3 regions of the Micromonospora sp. LOL_025 genome follow, and region 2 is predicted to be linked to each of the others. Evidence: riboswitches for the same ligand, from Rfam matches in the RefSeq annotation. Region 2 holds a riboswitch; each other region holds the start of a gene.

Region 1 (5,037 bases), on a different contig from region 2:
CGGCAACACGTTCCGCAACATCCACATCGCGGACACGCTGGTCTACTCCGGCATCACCATCAGCTCGCTCGACTTCGGCTACCCGATGAACGGCTTCGGCGCCAGCCCGCCCACGCGGTTCGAGAACATCTCGATCGTGCGGGCCGGCGGGCACTTCTGGGGCGCGCAGACCTTCCCCGCGATCTGGGTCTTCTCCGCCTCGAAGGTGTTCCAGGGCATCCGGGTCAGCGACGTCGACATCGTCGACCCGACCTACAGCGGCATCATGTTCCAGACCAACTACGTCGGTGGGCAGCCGCAGTTCCCGATCACCGACACGGTCTTCACCAACGTCTCCATCAGCGGCGCCCGCAAGAGCGGCGACGCCTACGACGCGAAGTCCGGCTTCGGCATCTGGGCCAACCAGATGCCGGAGGCGGGGCAGGGCCCGGCCGTCGGGTCGGTCACCTTCAACAACCTTCGCCTGAGCAACAACGCGGTGGACATCCAGAACACCACCTCGACGTTCACCATCAACCGCAACTGACCCACCCCGGTCGCCCGAGCGGCGGCCGATCTCCCGGGCGGTGCGGCCACCGGACATCCGGTGACCGGCACCGCCCGGCCCGTCGGTCGGTGCGTCGCGCTGGTCGGGCCTCCGCCGGTCAGTGGGCCGGGGCGCCGTGCCGGCCGGCGCCGGCGGCGAACCGGGCCGCGCCCGCCGCCGCGTCGGCGGCCAGCGACTCCATCCCGTACGCCAGCTCCACCTCCAGCGCCGTCGGTTCCGGCAGGCCGGCGCCGGCGAGCAGCGCCGCCCGGTCGTTGCGCAGGCAGGTCTGCGGGTGCCGGGCGATCTCGGCGGCCAGCCGCTCGGCCGCCGCCCGGGACTCTCCCGGCGCGACCAGCCGGTTCACCAGCCCCATGGCGTACGCCTCCTCGGCCGGCACCGGCCGGCCGGTCAGGATCAGGTCCATCGCCCGGCTCTCGCCGATCAGTCGGGGCAGCCGGACCGTGCCCCCGTCGATCAGCGGCACCCCCCAGCGGCGGCAGAACACCCCGAGCACCGCGTCGGACTCGGCGACCCGCAGGTCGCACCAGAGCGCCAGTTCCAACCCGCCGGCCACCGCGTGACCGGAGATCGCGGCGATCACGGGCTTGCTGAGCGTCATCCGGGTCGGGCCCATCGGGCCGTCCCCCTGCGCCTCGACGCGGTTGCCGCTCGGGGTGCCGATGGCCTTCAGGTCGGCCCCGGCGCAGAACGTGCCGCCGGCTCCCCAGAGCACGGCCACGGAGGCGTCGGGGTCGGCCTCGAAGGCGCGGAACGCGTCGGCCAGCGCCCTGGCGGTCGGCCCGTCGACCGCGTTGCGGGCCGCCGGGCGGTCCAGGATCACCGTGGTCACCGCCGCGGCGCGTTCGACGCGTACCCCCATTGCGACAGCATGCCCCCGGCGGTGCCGGCGGCGCCAGGCGTCAGTGCGGGGCGGACCGGTCCGGGCGGACCAGGGTGGCGCCCAGCGCGGCGCCGACCACGCAGGCCACCCCGGCCACCTGCGGCCAGGCCAGCAGCTCGCCGAGCAGGACCAGCCCGACCAGCGCCCCGATCGCCGGCTCCAGGCTGAGCAGCACCGCGAAGACCCGGGCCGGCATCCGGCGCAGCGCCGCCATCTCCGCCGAGTACGGCAGCACCGACGACAGCAGCGCCACCGCCGCGCCCAGCGCGAGGGTCCACGGGTCGAGCAGCGCCGTACCGCTGCCGGCGACCCCGAAGGGCAGCACGGCCAGCGCGGCGACCGCCATCCCCAGCGCGAGGCCCCGGCTGCCCGGCACGCGGGCGCTGACCGCCTTGCCGAGCAGCACGTAGCCGGCCCAGCCGACCGCGACGGCCACGCAGCACAGCAGCCCCAGCCGGTCCACCCCCGTCCCGCCGAGCCCGCTGATCAGCAGCACGCCGCCGCCGGCCAGCGCCGCCCACGCCACGTCGGCGAGCCGGCGGCTGCCGGCGAGCGACACCAGCAGCGGCCCGGCGAAGCCGATGGTGACCGCGACGCCCAGCGGCACCCGGTGCAGGGCCGCGTAGAAGGCGAGGTTCATCACCGCCAGGGCCAGCCCGAACGCCCCGACCAGACCGGCGGTACGCCAGCCCAGGCGCAGCCCCGGCCGGACCAGGACCAGCAGGATGAGCGCGGCGAAGCCGAGGCGCAACGTGGTCGTACCGCCGGCGCTGGTGCTGCCGAAGAGCTGCTTGGCGACGGCCGCCCCGACCTGGGTGGAGAGCATGCCGAGCAGCATCAGCAGCGGGGGCGGCACGGCCCGGGGCTGTCCCAGCGCGAGGGTCAGTCGGGTCGCCGGTCGACCGGCCGGCAACGGGCGGGAGGAGAGTGCGTACACCCGGACCACAGTGGTACCGGAGCGGGCGGCCCGCGACCGGATTTCCACTGCCGCGGGCGCACCGCGCTGCCCGCCGGACCGGGGCGGGCCGGGCGGCGCTAGCATCCCCGACGGCACGATCATGTGAGGTGCCCCGCGCGAGCGGGGAGAATCGGGAAGCCGGTGCGAATCCGGCACGGGCCCGCCGCGGTGACCGGGGAGCCACCGTCCACGCGTACGCGCAGCCACTGGCCCGCCCGGGCCGGGAAGGCGGACGGCCAGGCGTCGATCCGGGAGTCCGAAGACCGGCCTCGCGTCCGGTGCCCGCGTCCGGCGTGGCGTGGGCCGAGCGCAGCGGGAGCCTGCCTTGGATCTGTACGACGTCATCCACCGCCGCCGGGACGTACGCGCCCAGTTCACGGGGGCGCCGGTGCCCGAGGAGACGCTGGACCGGGTGCTGGCGGCGGCGCACGCGGCGCCGAGCGTCGGCTACTCGCAGCCCTGGGACTTCGTCCTGGTGCGCGACTCGGAGCTGCGCCGCCGGTTCCACGAGCACGTCCGCGCCGAGCGGGACACCTTCGCCGCGACGCTCGACGGGGAGGCGGCCGAGCGGTTCGCCCGCATCAAGATCGACGGCGTCCTGGAGTCGACGCTGTCGGTGGTGGTCACCCACGACCAGGTTCGGGGCGGCCCCGCCGTGCTCGGCCGGCACGCCATCGCCGACACCGGGCTCTACTCGACCTGCCTCGCCATCCAGAATCTCTGGCTCGCCGCGACCGCCGAGGGGCTCGGGGTGGGCTGGGTGTCGTTCTACCGGGAGCCCTGGCTCGCCGGGCTGCTCGGCATCCCCGACGGGGTCCGGCCGGTGGCGTGGCTCTGCCTCGGGCCGGTCACCCACTTCGAGCCCGTACCCGACCTGGCCCGGCACGGCTGGCGGCAGAGGCGCCCGCTGGCCGACGCGATCCACCACGACCGCTGGGCGGCACGTGAGCGCTGACCTCGGTGGTGGGGGCGTCCCGTTACGGGTCGGTGGGGGCCCGATCACGTACCGCTGCGGATCCGTCACCGCCGACCGGTTTGCGCCGGCTCCTGCCGGGAAGTCGGTACGGGTGCGAGCACTCTTGACGAAGATCGAACAGGCATCCGGCCTGGACCGGGTCGGCGACCGGTTGCAGCGCGCCGTCCAGGCCACCCTCCGACCGCAGCGGGTCCGCGACCTGCTGCACGGCGTCTGGCTGGGCCATCCGCTGCACCCGGCGATGGTGCAGGTGCCGGTCGGCGCGTGGATCAGCACGGCGGTGCTGGACCTCATGCCGGGACAGCGCCGGGCCGCCACCACCCTGTGCACGGTGGGCACCGTCAGCGCCCTCCCGGCCGCGGTCGCCGGCCTCAACGACTGGGCGGCACTGGCCCGTGACCAGCGCCGGGTCGGCCTGGTGCACGCCGCGTCCAACAGCGTCGGCCTGGCGTTCTACGCCGGCTCGGTGGCCGCCCGGATGACCGGCCGGCACAACCTCGGCCGTACGCTCGGCTTCCTCGGGCTCGGCGCCGCCAGCATGGGGGCGTACCTCGGCGGGCACCTGGCGTACAAGCAGGGCGCGCAGGTCAACCAGAGCATCTCCGAGCTGCACCGGATGAGCGACGGCTGGCACTCCATCGCGGACATGTCCGCCCTGCCGGAGCGCAAGCTGATCACCCGGGAGGTCGACGACGTCTCGGTGATCCTCTATCGGCACGGCGACGAGGTCACCGTGATGCTGGAGCGCTGCCCGCACCAGAGCGGCCCACTGGGTGAGGGCGAGGTGCAGGAGATCGACGGGCACGCCTGCGTGGTCTGCCCGTGGCACGGCAGCGCGTTCCGCCTCAACGGCGGTGAGGTGGTGCACGGCCCGTCCGGCAACGACCAGCAGGTCCTGCCGACCCGCGTCGTCAACGGCGTCCTGGAGACCCGCCTCCCCTGACCGCCCCGACCTCCGGCCCCGACCTTCGATGGCGATCAAGAAGTTTGGGTCGAGTTCGATCTCCCTGCCGTGACCAGGCCTCTTGATCACCCGGGCGCTGTCGGTTGGCGAGCCGGAGGCAAGGCGGTATCGGTGGTGGGTGGGTCAGGGGCGGCGGTGGCGGCCGATCGGGGTGTCGTGGGACGAGCCCGGCCGGGTTCGGCCGTGGCCGGTCGGATCGCTGTCGCGGCTGCCAGTGGTCAGCCCGCCGTCGAAGGTGTCGGCGCCGGTGGCCGTGCCGACGGTCGTGCCCCCGCGAACGACGGCGGTGCCACGGCGGGCGGCGGCCGTGGTCCGGGCCGCGCCGGCCGGTACGCGGCCCGGTCGACGGCGTAGGCCCAGGACCGCGCCGATCTGCGCGCCGACGATGCTCGCCACCGCCAGGACGGCGGAGACCGCGAGGGGCCTGTTCACCCGATCGGGTTCACCGGCCCGGGCGGCTCCCACCGTCACCGTCGGGGCCTGACCGGCGTCCGTCTCCGCCGGCGGCGGCACCGGGGCCTCGGCGGCCGGTGGGGGTGGCGTCGCCCGTTCGGGAGCGACCTTCCCCGGCGCCGGCTGCGGGGCCGGCCGGGCGGGAGCGGGCGGGGTCGGGTGCGCGACGAGACGGCCGGTGGCGTGCCGGCGGGCCCCCCGGTCCTCGGCGTCCCCGGGCAGCTTCAACAACTGGCCGGGGTGGATCCGGTCGGGG
Region 2 (5,037 bases):
GTGCAGGCCGTCGCGGATCTGCACGTCCTTGACCTCGCACAGGTAGCCGTCGAGGTGCAGCACGAAGTCGTCGAAGTCGTCGGCGTCGGGCATCCGCTCGGCGTGCAGGTCGTGGTGCAGCTCGGCGGCGCGTACCAGCTCCCAGATCTGGGCCCGCAGGGTCGGCACCTTGGCCGGATCGAGGGCCTGCACGGTGGCGTACTCGTCGAGCAGCTGCTCCAGCTTCGCCAGGTCCCCGTACGTCTCGGCGCGGGCCATGGGCGGCACGAGGTGGTCCACGACGACGGCGTGCGCGCGCCGCTTGGCCTGCGTGCCCTCGCCGGGGTCGTTGACGATGAACGGGTAGACCAGCGGCAGGTCGCCGAGGACGGCGTCCGGGGCACAGTCGGCGGCCAGCCCGAGGCCCTTGCCGGGCAGCCACTCCAGGGTGCCGTGCTTGCCCAGGTGCACCACGGCGTCGGCGCCGAACCCGCCGTCGGCGACGGGCGCGGCCAGCCAGCGGTACGCGGCCAGGTAGTGGTGGCTGGGCGGCAGGTCCGGGTCGTGGTAGATGGCGATCGGGTTCTCCCCGAAGCCGCGCGGCGGCTGGATCAGCAGCACCACGTTGCCGAAGCGCAGCCCGGCGAGCACGATGTCGCCGCCGTCGGTGTAGAGCCCGCCGGGCGGCTCGCCCCAGTGGGCGAGCATCCGTTCCCGCAGCTCCGCCGGCACCTGCGCGAACCACCGCCGGTACGTCTCCCCCGGCACCCGCGCCTCGGCGGCGCCGAGCTGTTCCGGGGTGAGCCACTCGACGTCGTGACCGCCGGCGGCGATGAGGGCGTGGATGAGCGCGTCGCCGTCGTCGGGCACCGGGGCGTCGCCGAGGTGGTAGCCGGCGTCGGCCAGGGCGGCGAGCAGCCGCACCGCCGAGGCGGGGGTGTCCAGGCCGACGGCGTTGCCGACCCGGGAGTGCTTCGTCGGGTACGAGCTGAGCACGACCGCGAGCCGCTTGTCGGCCTGGAGTACGTGCCGCAGGCGGGCGTGCCGCACGGCGATGCCGGCCACCCGGGCGGCCCGCTCCGGGTCGGCGGCGTAGGTGGAGAGCCCGTCGGCGTCGATCTTCTTGAACGAGAACGGCACGGTGACGATCCGGCCGTCGAACTCGGGGATCGCCACCTGCATCGCGGCGTCCAGCGGGGACAGCCCGGCGTCGCTGGCGGCCCACTGCTCGCGCGTGCTGGTCAGGCAGAGCGCCTGGATCACCGGCACGTCCAGGGCGGCGAGCGCGCCCACGTCCCAGGCGTCCTCGTTGCCTCCGCCGGAGGCGTCGGCGGCGACCGTGCCGCCGGCGGCGAGCACGGTGACCAGCAGGGCGTCGCAGCGGGCGAAGAGCCCGAGCGGCCCCGCGCCGGCGGTGAGTCCGCGCAGCGAGCCGCAGTAGATGGGCAGCGGGTCGCCGCCGGCCGCGTCGACCGCGTCGGCGAGGACGTCGACGAACCCGGTGTTCCCGGCGAGGGCGTGCGCCCGGTAGAAGACGATCCCGACCGTCGGCCGGTCCGGCCGCGCGGGCCGCTCGCCGTGGATGCCGTACGTCGGGGTGGGCGCGGGCGGGGCGAAGCCCTCGCCGGTGAGCAGCACCGTGTCGGAGAGGAACCGGGCGAGCTGGGCGAGGTTCTCCGGCCCGCCCTCGACCAGGTAGGCCAGCGCCTGGGTGGCCACCCCGGAGGCCACGGTGGAGGCCGCCATCAGCTCCGCGTCCGGCACGTTCTCGCCGCCGAGCACGACCGTCGGCACGCCGGAGGCCAGCACCGCGGCCAGCCCGTCCGGCCACGCCTGCCGGCCGCCGAGCAGGCGTACGACGGCGAGGTCGACGCCGTCGAGCAGCGCGGGCACGGCGTCGGCGGCGACCCGGGCGGGGTTGGCGAGCCGGTAGTCGGCGTCGCTGGCGCGGGCGGCGAGCAGGTCGGTGTCGGCGGTGGAGAGCAGCAGGATGCGCACGGACAGCTCCGGAGAGTGACACCCGGGTCGACGCGGGACGACCGGGCGATGCGGGGATGGGCGCGGTTCAGCGGGTACGACGAGCCGGCGGCCGGCTCACCGGCGGGCCGGCGGGGTCGGGCGGCGCGGTGCGGACGTCAGCGGTACGCGGCGAGGGCACGCCCGGGCGCGGCGACCCGGCCGGTCACGGCGCGGGCGCCACCGGGCGCCGGGCGACCGGTGGCGGGCGCGGTGCGGGCCGGCGGGTGCGCGGCGGCCCGGCGGCTGGGCAGCGGCACGGAAGCGCAGTCGCCCGCGGGAGAACTGCCGCCGGCACGGCCGGGCACGATGCGACGATGATCGTCGATGGGGGAGACGCGGTGCGTCATCGGGTCCTCCTCGGGTGTCCACGCCCTGGGGTCACTCCGACGGCCGAAGTATCCTGGCTCCCGGATCGACGCTCTCCCCCGGCCTTCCAACCGCGCACGCACGGCCGTGACTCACGAGGGGGGATCACTCCCCGGTGACAGTGGCGGGACCGCGCCGGAATCGCACCGGCTTCCTTCACTGCCGTCAGGCCGCGAATGCTGCCACACCCCGGGGCCGCCGGTCAACGCCACCCCATCCCGGCCCACGGCACCTCGAATTGATCGACAATCAGCGATCGGTCTGCTCATTCGGGAGCGCCTTTCGCATTGTCGTCTGCCGATGTGACGTCCGGGCCGACGGATGCGGGAACGATGGCCCCGGAACGCGTTCGGGCCGAACGTCCCGGGACCCGCGCGCATCCCGGCGCCCGGGTGCGGTTCCGCTTGCCCAGCAGGCAGGCTGCGGCGGGCGGGAGCCGTCCTCGCCCGCCCGGCGTGGTGACGGGGACCTCGACCACGGTCGACGTCGGCTCACCGGTCGGCGAGCCCCGATTCGTAGCCCGCGATCACCAGTTGCGCCCGGTCGCGGGCGGCCAGCTTCGTCAGCAACCGGCCGATGTGCGTCTTCACGGTGCCCCGGCTGAGGTGCAGGTGCCGCTCGATCTCGGCGTTGGACATCCCACGGGTGATCAACGTCAACACCTCCCGTTCCCGCCGGGTCACCCCGTCGAGCCGTCCGGACACCCGCCGGGCGGCCGGCAGGCGGGTGAACTCGGCGATGAGCCGCCGGGTGACGCTCGGGGCCAACAGCGCCTCGCCGGCGGCGACCACCCGGATCGCGTCGAGCAGCCGTACGGGTGGCGTGTCCTTGAGCAGGAAGCCGCTCGCCCCGGCGCGCAACGCCCGGTACACGTACTCGTCGAGGTCGAACGTGGTGAGGATGAGCACCCGCGGCGCGTCCCGGAGCGCGGTGACCTGCCCGGTGGCGGCGATGCCGTCCAGTTCGGGCATCCGGATGTCCATCAGGACCACGTCGGGCGCGTGCGCCCGGGCGAGTTCCACGGCGGCGCGCCCGGTGCCGGCCTCCGCCACCACGGTCATCCCGGGGGTGGCGTCGAGCAGCAGGCGGAGGGCCCCGCGCAGCAGCGCCTCGTCGTCGGCCAGGAGCACGCGTACCGGCTCACCCATCGTCGGACACCTCCACGGTGAACGGCAGCCGGGCACGGACGGCGAACCCGCCGCCGGGCGCGGGGCCGGCCTCCAGGCTGCCGCCGTGCATCGCCGCCCGTTCGCGCATCCCCCGCAGTCCGTGGCCGGGCGGCCCCACGGCACGCCCCGCCGTCCGGTCGTCGACGACGGCGACGGTCAGCGCCCCGGGCCCGATCGCGACGGTGATCCGGCAGCGGGTCGGGCGGGCGTGGCGCAGCACGTTGGTGAGCGCCTCCTGCACGATCCGGTACGCCGAGGCCTGCACGGCCGCCGGCACCCGTGGCAGGTCGGGCGCCACCTCCAGGTCGACGGCGACGCCGGCGACGCGGACGTCCGCCACCAGCCGGTCGAGTTCGGCGAAGCTCGGCGCGGTGTCGACCGGATCGCGCAGCGCGCCGAGCACGCCCCGGACGTCGTCGAGGGCCGCCCGGCTGACCCGCTCGATCGCGGCCAGGGCGGCCCGGCCCTGGCCGGGATGGCTGTCGGCGAGGTGGTTGGCGACCGCCGCCCGCATCGCGATCACACTCAGGTTGTGCCCGACCACGTCGTGGATGTCCCGGGCGATGCGCAGCCGTTCCTCGGCCACCGCCCGGTCGGCACGCAGCTCGGCGAGCTGGGCGGCGTGCTGCCGGCGGGCGCGTACCGCCCGGCCGAGCGCCCACGCGCCGGCGAGCACGGTCGCGGCGTAGAGCAGGACCGGCACCGGCGTGGCCGCGAACGACTCCTCCCCCGGCCGGATCGGGACCACCGGCAGCCCGGGGACCGCCGTGGCCGCCACGCCCCCTGCCGTGACGCCCGCGAGCGCCCCGACGAGCGCCGCGCCGGCCCGCCGGGTGGGAGCGCACAGGGCGGGCGGGTAGAGCGCGAGCGCCACCGCGAACACCACGGCGTCGCCGGCGACCCCGACCGCGACCGCCACGGCCCCGGCCAGCACCACGACGGCGAGCACCGGCAGCGGCCAGCGCCGGCGGAGGGCGAGGGGAAGCCCGAACAGCACGGCCAGCCCTCCGGCGAGCACCGGGGCGGCGGGCGTCCGGAACACCGCGAGGGCTACGAGGGCCACCGCCACCAGCGCGTCGGACGCCATCAGCCGCCGCGGCCCGAGCCGCCCCGTGGTGACCACCGGGCCACCGTATCCGCCGGACGAGCGCCGGGCGTCGGACCAGGGTCCGATCCCGGTCCGGACCGCGCTCCGACGTGCGCGGCCGGTCGGCCGGCCCAGACTGCCCGCATGACCGTCCGACTCCTCGCCGCGGTCGCCGCCGTGGCGCTCGCCGCGTCGCCGGCTGCGGCGTCCACCGCCGGATCTCCGGCCCCTGTCGACGCCCCTGCCGTCGACGCCCTCGTCCGGGAGTACCGCGACGCCACCGGGCTGCCCGGCGTCGCGGTGGCCGTGACCCGGGGAACCGACGTGCTGCACGCCGCCGGCTACGGCCACACCCCGGCCGGCGCCCCGGTCACCGCGTACAGCCCCATGGCCGTGGCGTCGGTGAGCAAGTCGTTC
Region 3 (5,037 bases), on a different contig from region 2:
ACCGTGGTCACGCCGTGTGCGGCTACGGTCAGGGCGCGGCGATGCTCGGCGGGGCGCCCGCGCCGAACGACCAGCCCTCGACGGTGCCCGGGGCCGGGTTGTAGCTGCTCGCGCCGGACGTGCTGTAGGACCAGGCGCCGCCGCTGGAGGCGTGCCAGTACGACCAGTACGCCGTGGCGGGCGGGGTGTTGACACACGGATCGGTCGCGACGGTCGGCTTGCCGTTGATCCGGCAGACGAATGCCAGTCCCCAGCGCTGGGTGCCGGTCACCGTGAAGCCGGCGCCCTGGAGGGCGGCCACCCCGGTGGCCGGGTCGCCCGGGGCGCAGGCGACCTGGACGCCGCCGCCGAGCGCGGCGAAGTCCACCACGACGGTGACGCCGGAGGTGCCGGTGCAGGCGGCGGCGTGCGCGGCCCGTGGGGCGGGTTCGACGGCGGTGAGGGCGACGGTGGCGACGGCGGCGGCCAGCAGGCCGGCGAGCCGGGCGCGCACGGTGGATCGGTGACGGAACACGGTTCCTCCTGGAATCGGGTGAGCGACGGGACGGGTCACGGGCAGGCGGGGGCCGGCGTGCCCGGGGTGGCGCCGGCCGCGGACAGCCGGGCGTAGCCGGTGCCGGTCAGGCCGAGGACAGCCTGGCCGGTGGCCCGGGCAGCGGTGCCCGGGTCGAAGGTGCCGCCGTCGAAGTCGACCGCGCCCCGGTCGGCCGGTGCCCCGGCGCAGCCGACCTGGAGGCCGGCGAGGAACGCCCGCGCCCGTGCCCAGGCCAGCGGTCGGTGACCGTCGCGCAGCGCCTGGGCGGCGAGGCCGGTGCTGTTGGCGTTCGGGGTGCCGGCGGCGTTGGCGAAACCGCCGTCGGCGCGCTGCACGGACAGCAGCCAGTGCAGCCCGGCGGTGGCGTCGGTCGGGCGGCCGGCGACCCGCAGCGCCTGCACCGCGAGCGCGGTGGCGTCCACGTCGGAGGTGCAGACCGGTTGCGCGGGCAGCGCCGGGTAGCCGCCGTCCGGGCAGCGGGTGCCGGCCAGCCAGGCGGCGGCCGCCGGGGGCGTGCCCTGCGAGGTGCTGTCCAGGGCGAGGAGGGCGAAGGACTGGCTGAACGTGTTGCTGTAGTCCCCGTACGCCGACCGGTCGGTGAACCGGCCGCTGGGGGCCTGGAGCGAGCGCAGCCGGGCGATCAGATCCACGCCGCCGACGTCGGTCGGGTCGCCGCCGCGCACCTGGACGGCGAGGGCGAGCTTGGCGGTCGCGCCCGCGTACGCCTCGGTCGTGCCGTCGCCGACGTAGGTGTCGCGGATGTCCGGCCGGGTGACCCAGGCCAGCGCCCGGGCCTCCGGGTCGTCGGCGACGCCGGCGGCGGCGAAGGCGAACACCGCGTCGAGGGTCAGCCCCTGGTCGGGGTAGGCGACGCCGTCGAAGACCACCTCGAGGCGTTCGCCGTCGACGAGTTGCCGGGCCAGCCAGCCGGCCGCGGCCTCCGACCGACCGACCCCGGCGGGCGAGGTGGGGGAGACGTGGGCCGATGCCGGCGTCGCGAGGGTGAGTGCGGTGAGCACACCGCAGAGCAGGGCGAGCAGGCGGTGCCGGCTCAGGCGGACGGCCATCGGAAGCGCCTTTCCGGCCCGGCGGTCGTCAGAAGCCCGGACGACCATCGCAGCGCGGGGGGTCGAGCGGGACTCCGACCCGTGGGCCACGACGGGTGGGGGAGCGGACTCGCGTACGTCGGGTATTCGGGCTTGCCGTCAGAGGTGCACCTCGACGGCCTACCGTTGCGGGCCAGCGCCGGACTTCGACCGGACTTCCCCCATACACACGCGCTGATGGAGTTGTGGCGTCAGTCTGGCCGCGTACGCGCTGCCGTGTCAATGCGTCGTCCACTGCGGACGCTCGGTGGCCGTTGCCGGGGCGGTCGCCGACCGCGGGCGCGTCCGGCCCGGGTTCAGGTGATCCCTTCGGTGACCACGGTCGGTCGCCAGCGGTCGCGTCGCCCCTTATCCGTTCCATGGGCACCGTCGAGGGCGGCCGGCGCCGCCGAGGCGGCCGGCGCGGCTTCGGGCCTGACCACCGGGCGGAAGCCGAGTCTTGACACCAACGGAGTTCGATCCCCTAATATCCAAGATCCCAGATGCACGCGGGCTCGCTGGTTCGCTGCCGAAGGGGTTGGTCGGCCCGTCCCGAACCAGCGGCCCGGAACTGAGCAGAAGTCACAGTCGGTGGTCTCCCCGGTGCGGATCGTTCGTCGTTCATTGTGAGCAAGGGGCCGAATGCAGACGTTCGACGAAACATCGCCGGTGGATGGGGCGGCGCCGCGTGGCATCGACCGTCGCCATCTGCTTGGCCTGGTCACCGCCACGCTGGCGGCCGGCATCATTCCGGAAGCGTGGCTCGCGGAGGCCGCGTACGGCGCGACGCCGAGATGGAACCGGCCATTCGACAAATGGGTCCCGGTCACGTCCTCGTACGGCATGCGGACAGATCCGATCACCGGTCAGTCCAGGATGCACAACGGCACGGACTACAGCTACTCCGGGATCCTCGGCTATCCGATCCGTTCGATCGCGGCGGGCACGGTGACCAGCGTCTCGTACAGCGCGAGCGGCCTCGGCCACCACGCCACCATCACGCACGCCGATGGTTGGCGGAGTGTCTACGGGCACATGCGGGAGGCTCCCAGAGTCGGGACGGGCACGCAGGTCGCCGCCGGCCAGCACATCGGCAACGTGGGATCCACCGGCCGCTCCACCGGCGCGCACCTGCACCTTGAGATCTTCCAGCCGAACGGTCAGCGAGTTAACCCCGAGTCGGTTCTCACGGGTGCCCCGTACGCCGGGGCGCCCGGATCTCCCCCCGAGATTGTCACGAAGGATGGACTGATGTACCTCATCTGGAGCACCGGCGGCACCGGTTACCTGGTCACCCCCAACCGCGTCATCGGGCTGCGGTCGATCGCGCACTACAACTTGTTCAAGCGGATCATCAACTCGAACCAGGCCGCCGCCCAGCCCGAGGTCTTCAACGCGCTGGAGATCGACCAGATCAACGCGTACCTGAACGGGACGGTGCCTGCCTGACGGCACCACCGTGCTGCTGACCACGCAGCCATCCCGGGGGTGACCGCGGAGAGGACCGGCCGGCTCGCTGCAACTGAAGCGGGCCGGCTTCCGGCACCTTCATAGTTGACCGCTCGGCCGGGCGGCGGCACCACCTGTGACGCCCGGAACGGCGCCACAGGGCGTCCGGTCCGCCTCGGCGATCGTCACCGCCGCCGGGGACCGGTCAGTCGCTCCGCGCCGCCGGCGACCGCGCACGGCCGGGGGCGGGACCGGTCGTCGGGCGGCCCTGGGATACTCGCCCGATGCGGCCCCGACTCCCCAAGCTGATCCGAAGGCCGCGCCCGGCCGCTCGCCGGCGTACGCGCTGGCTGCGTCGCGCCGTCGTCGCGGCCGTCGTCGGCGCGGTGCTCCTGACCGGCGGCACCCTGGCCAGCGTGCACTGGATCCACGGCGGGGCGGACGGGCACATCTTCGCCGAGCAGGACGTCCCGGAGGCGCCGGTCGCCCTGGTGCTGGGCACCAAGGTCCACCCCGACGGGACCCCGTCGCCGTTCCTCACCGGTCGCCTGGAGATCGCCCGGCGGCTGCTCGCCACGGGCAAGGTGCGCGCCATCCTGCTCTCGGGCGACAACATGAACCCCGACTACGACGAGCCGGGCGCGATGCGGCGCTGGCTGGTCGACAACGGCGTGCCGGCGACCAGGGTCGTGCTGGACCCGGCCGGCTTCGACACGTACGACTCGTGCGCCCGCGCGAAGCGGGTCTTCGGGGTGGAGCGGGCGACGGTGGTGACCCAGTCCTTCCACCTGCCCCGCGCCGTGACGGTGTGCCGGCGGCTCGGCGTCGACGCCAACGGGGTCGGCGACGAGACCGCCCGCCGGTACGACAGGACGTGGCGGATCAGCTCCACCCGTGAGTACGGCGCCTGCGTGAAGGCCACCCTGGACCTCCTCTCCGGCCGCGATCCGGCGCACCTCGGCCGCCGCGAGACCGGGGTGCAGGACGCGCTACGCGACGGGTGAGACCCGCGGCCGGGGGCGCACGCGCCGCCACGGCACGGGTCCGGCGCCGGCTGCATCGACTGGAATGCCACGGCCACGGCGGCGCACCACACAGGACGGAGGGGCGGGCGCCCGGGCGAGGCTGTGTGACACTCTGCGGGTGACGTCGCCTCCGCCGCCGAGCGAGCCCGGCCAGCCGACCTCCACGCCACCAGCGCCCGGGGCCCCACCACCGCTGTCGCCGCCACTGCCACCACCGCCACCGCTGTCGCCGCCGCCGAAGCACAACACGCCTCTGATCATCGGTGTGGTCGCCGCGGTGCTGGCGCTCTGCCTGATCGGCCTCTGCGGGGCCGTACTGGGCGGAGTGGCCCTGATCAGGGCCAACGGCGAGCAGAAGGGCCAGCCCGCGGCGAGACCCCTGCCCGAGCCGATCAGGACGACGAGGGAGCTTCCGCGCGAGCCGACGTACTCGCCGCCGCCCATCCGCCCCACGACGCAGGCGGCTCCGCCCCCGCCGCCGGCGAGGATCGGACAGTGCATCGTCGTCAGCGTGGCGGGCAGGTTCCAGGGCATCGGCAACTGCAACGGCAGCAGCGGCACCTACCGGGTCGTCTCGGTGGACCATTCCCAGGGGCGGTGCGCCGATCCCGGTTCGGCGTACCTGACCGAACGTGGCTATCGGCTCTGCCTGGAGCGCCACCTGGTGCGTCTGCACTGCTACAGGTTCCCGACGGGCAACGGCTGGATCGTCGGGGCGCCGAAGTGCAAGGCGAAGGGCACCGTCCACATCATCGACATCGTGCCCGGCGCCACCAACGGAAACAGCTGTACGCGGGACCAGAGATGGAACCGCTGGTACCGGTTCACGAATCCCACCGTGGTCTATTGCGTGATGAAGTACTAAAGGATGTCTCGTAGTGCGGTGCAGGTGTTGCTGCTGAAGGGTTGCCGGTCAGTCGGCCAGGGCGATGTTGTGCAGGTG

Evidence for each region. A riboswitch is a leader RNA that binds a small molecule or an ion and turns the genes downstream of it on or off. The one in region 2 is predicted to bind cobalamin.
Region 1: it holds a riboswitch for cobalamin, as region 2 does, so the genes downstream of both, bluB (5,6-dimethylbenzimidazole synthase) here and ACFHW0_RS09115 (hypothetical protein) in region 2, are expected to answer to the same signal.
Region 3: it holds a riboswitch for cobalamin, as region 2 does, so the genes downstream of both, ACFHW0_RS20585 (peptidase) here and ACFHW0_RS09115 (hypothetical protein) in region 2, are expected to answer to the same signal.

The regions. Positions count from the first base shown of each region.
Region 1 covers NZ_JBHMIR010000035.1:25,690-30,726, forward strand. The annotation lists gene ACFHW0_RS27850 (discoidin domain-containing protein) at 1-526, shown strand, start outside; gene ACFHW0_RS27855 (crotonase/enoyl-CoA hydratase family protein) at 645-1,409, opposite strand; gene ACFHW0_RS27860 (EamA family transporter) at 1,450-2,367, opposite strand; cobalamin riboswitch at 2,477-2,675, shown strand; gene bluB (5,6-dimethylbenzimidazole synthase) at 2,714-3,343, shown strand; gene ACFHW0_RS27870 (Rieske 2Fe-2S domain-containing protein) at 3,456-4,307, shown strand; gene ACFHW0_RS27875 (LysM peptidoglycan-binding domain-containing protein) at 4,452-5,037, opposite strand, start outside.
Region 2 covers NZ_JBHMIR010000005.1:90,856-95,892, reverse strand. The annotation lists gene cobN (cobaltochelatase subunit CobN) at 1-1,977, opposite strand, end outside; gene ACFHW0_RS09115 (hypothetical protein) at 2,115-2,345, opposite strand; cobalamin riboswitch at 2,392-2,521, opposite strand; gene ACFHW0_RS09110 (response regulator) at 2,856-3,512, opposite strand; gene ACFHW0_RS09105 (sensor histidine kinase) at 3,505-4,656, opposite strand; gene ACFHW0_RS09100 (serine hydrolase domain-containing protein) at 4,765-5,037, shown strand, end outside.
Region 3 covers NZ_JBHMIR010000017.1:54,178-59,214, forward strand. The annotation lists gene ACFHW0_RS20580 (hypothetical protein) at 29-514, opposite strand; gene ACFHW0_RS20585 (peptidase) at 550-1,602, opposite strand; cobalamin riboswitch at 1,702-1,849, opposite strand; gene ACFHW0_RS20590 (M23 family metallopeptidase) at 2,263-3,069, shown strand; gene ACFHW0_RS20595 (SanA/YdcF family protein) at 3,354-4,073, shown strand; gene ACFHW0_RS20600 (hypothetical protein) at 4,213-4,959, shown strand; partial or broken gene ACFHW0_RS20605 (transposase family protein) at 5,008-5,037, opposite strand, start outside.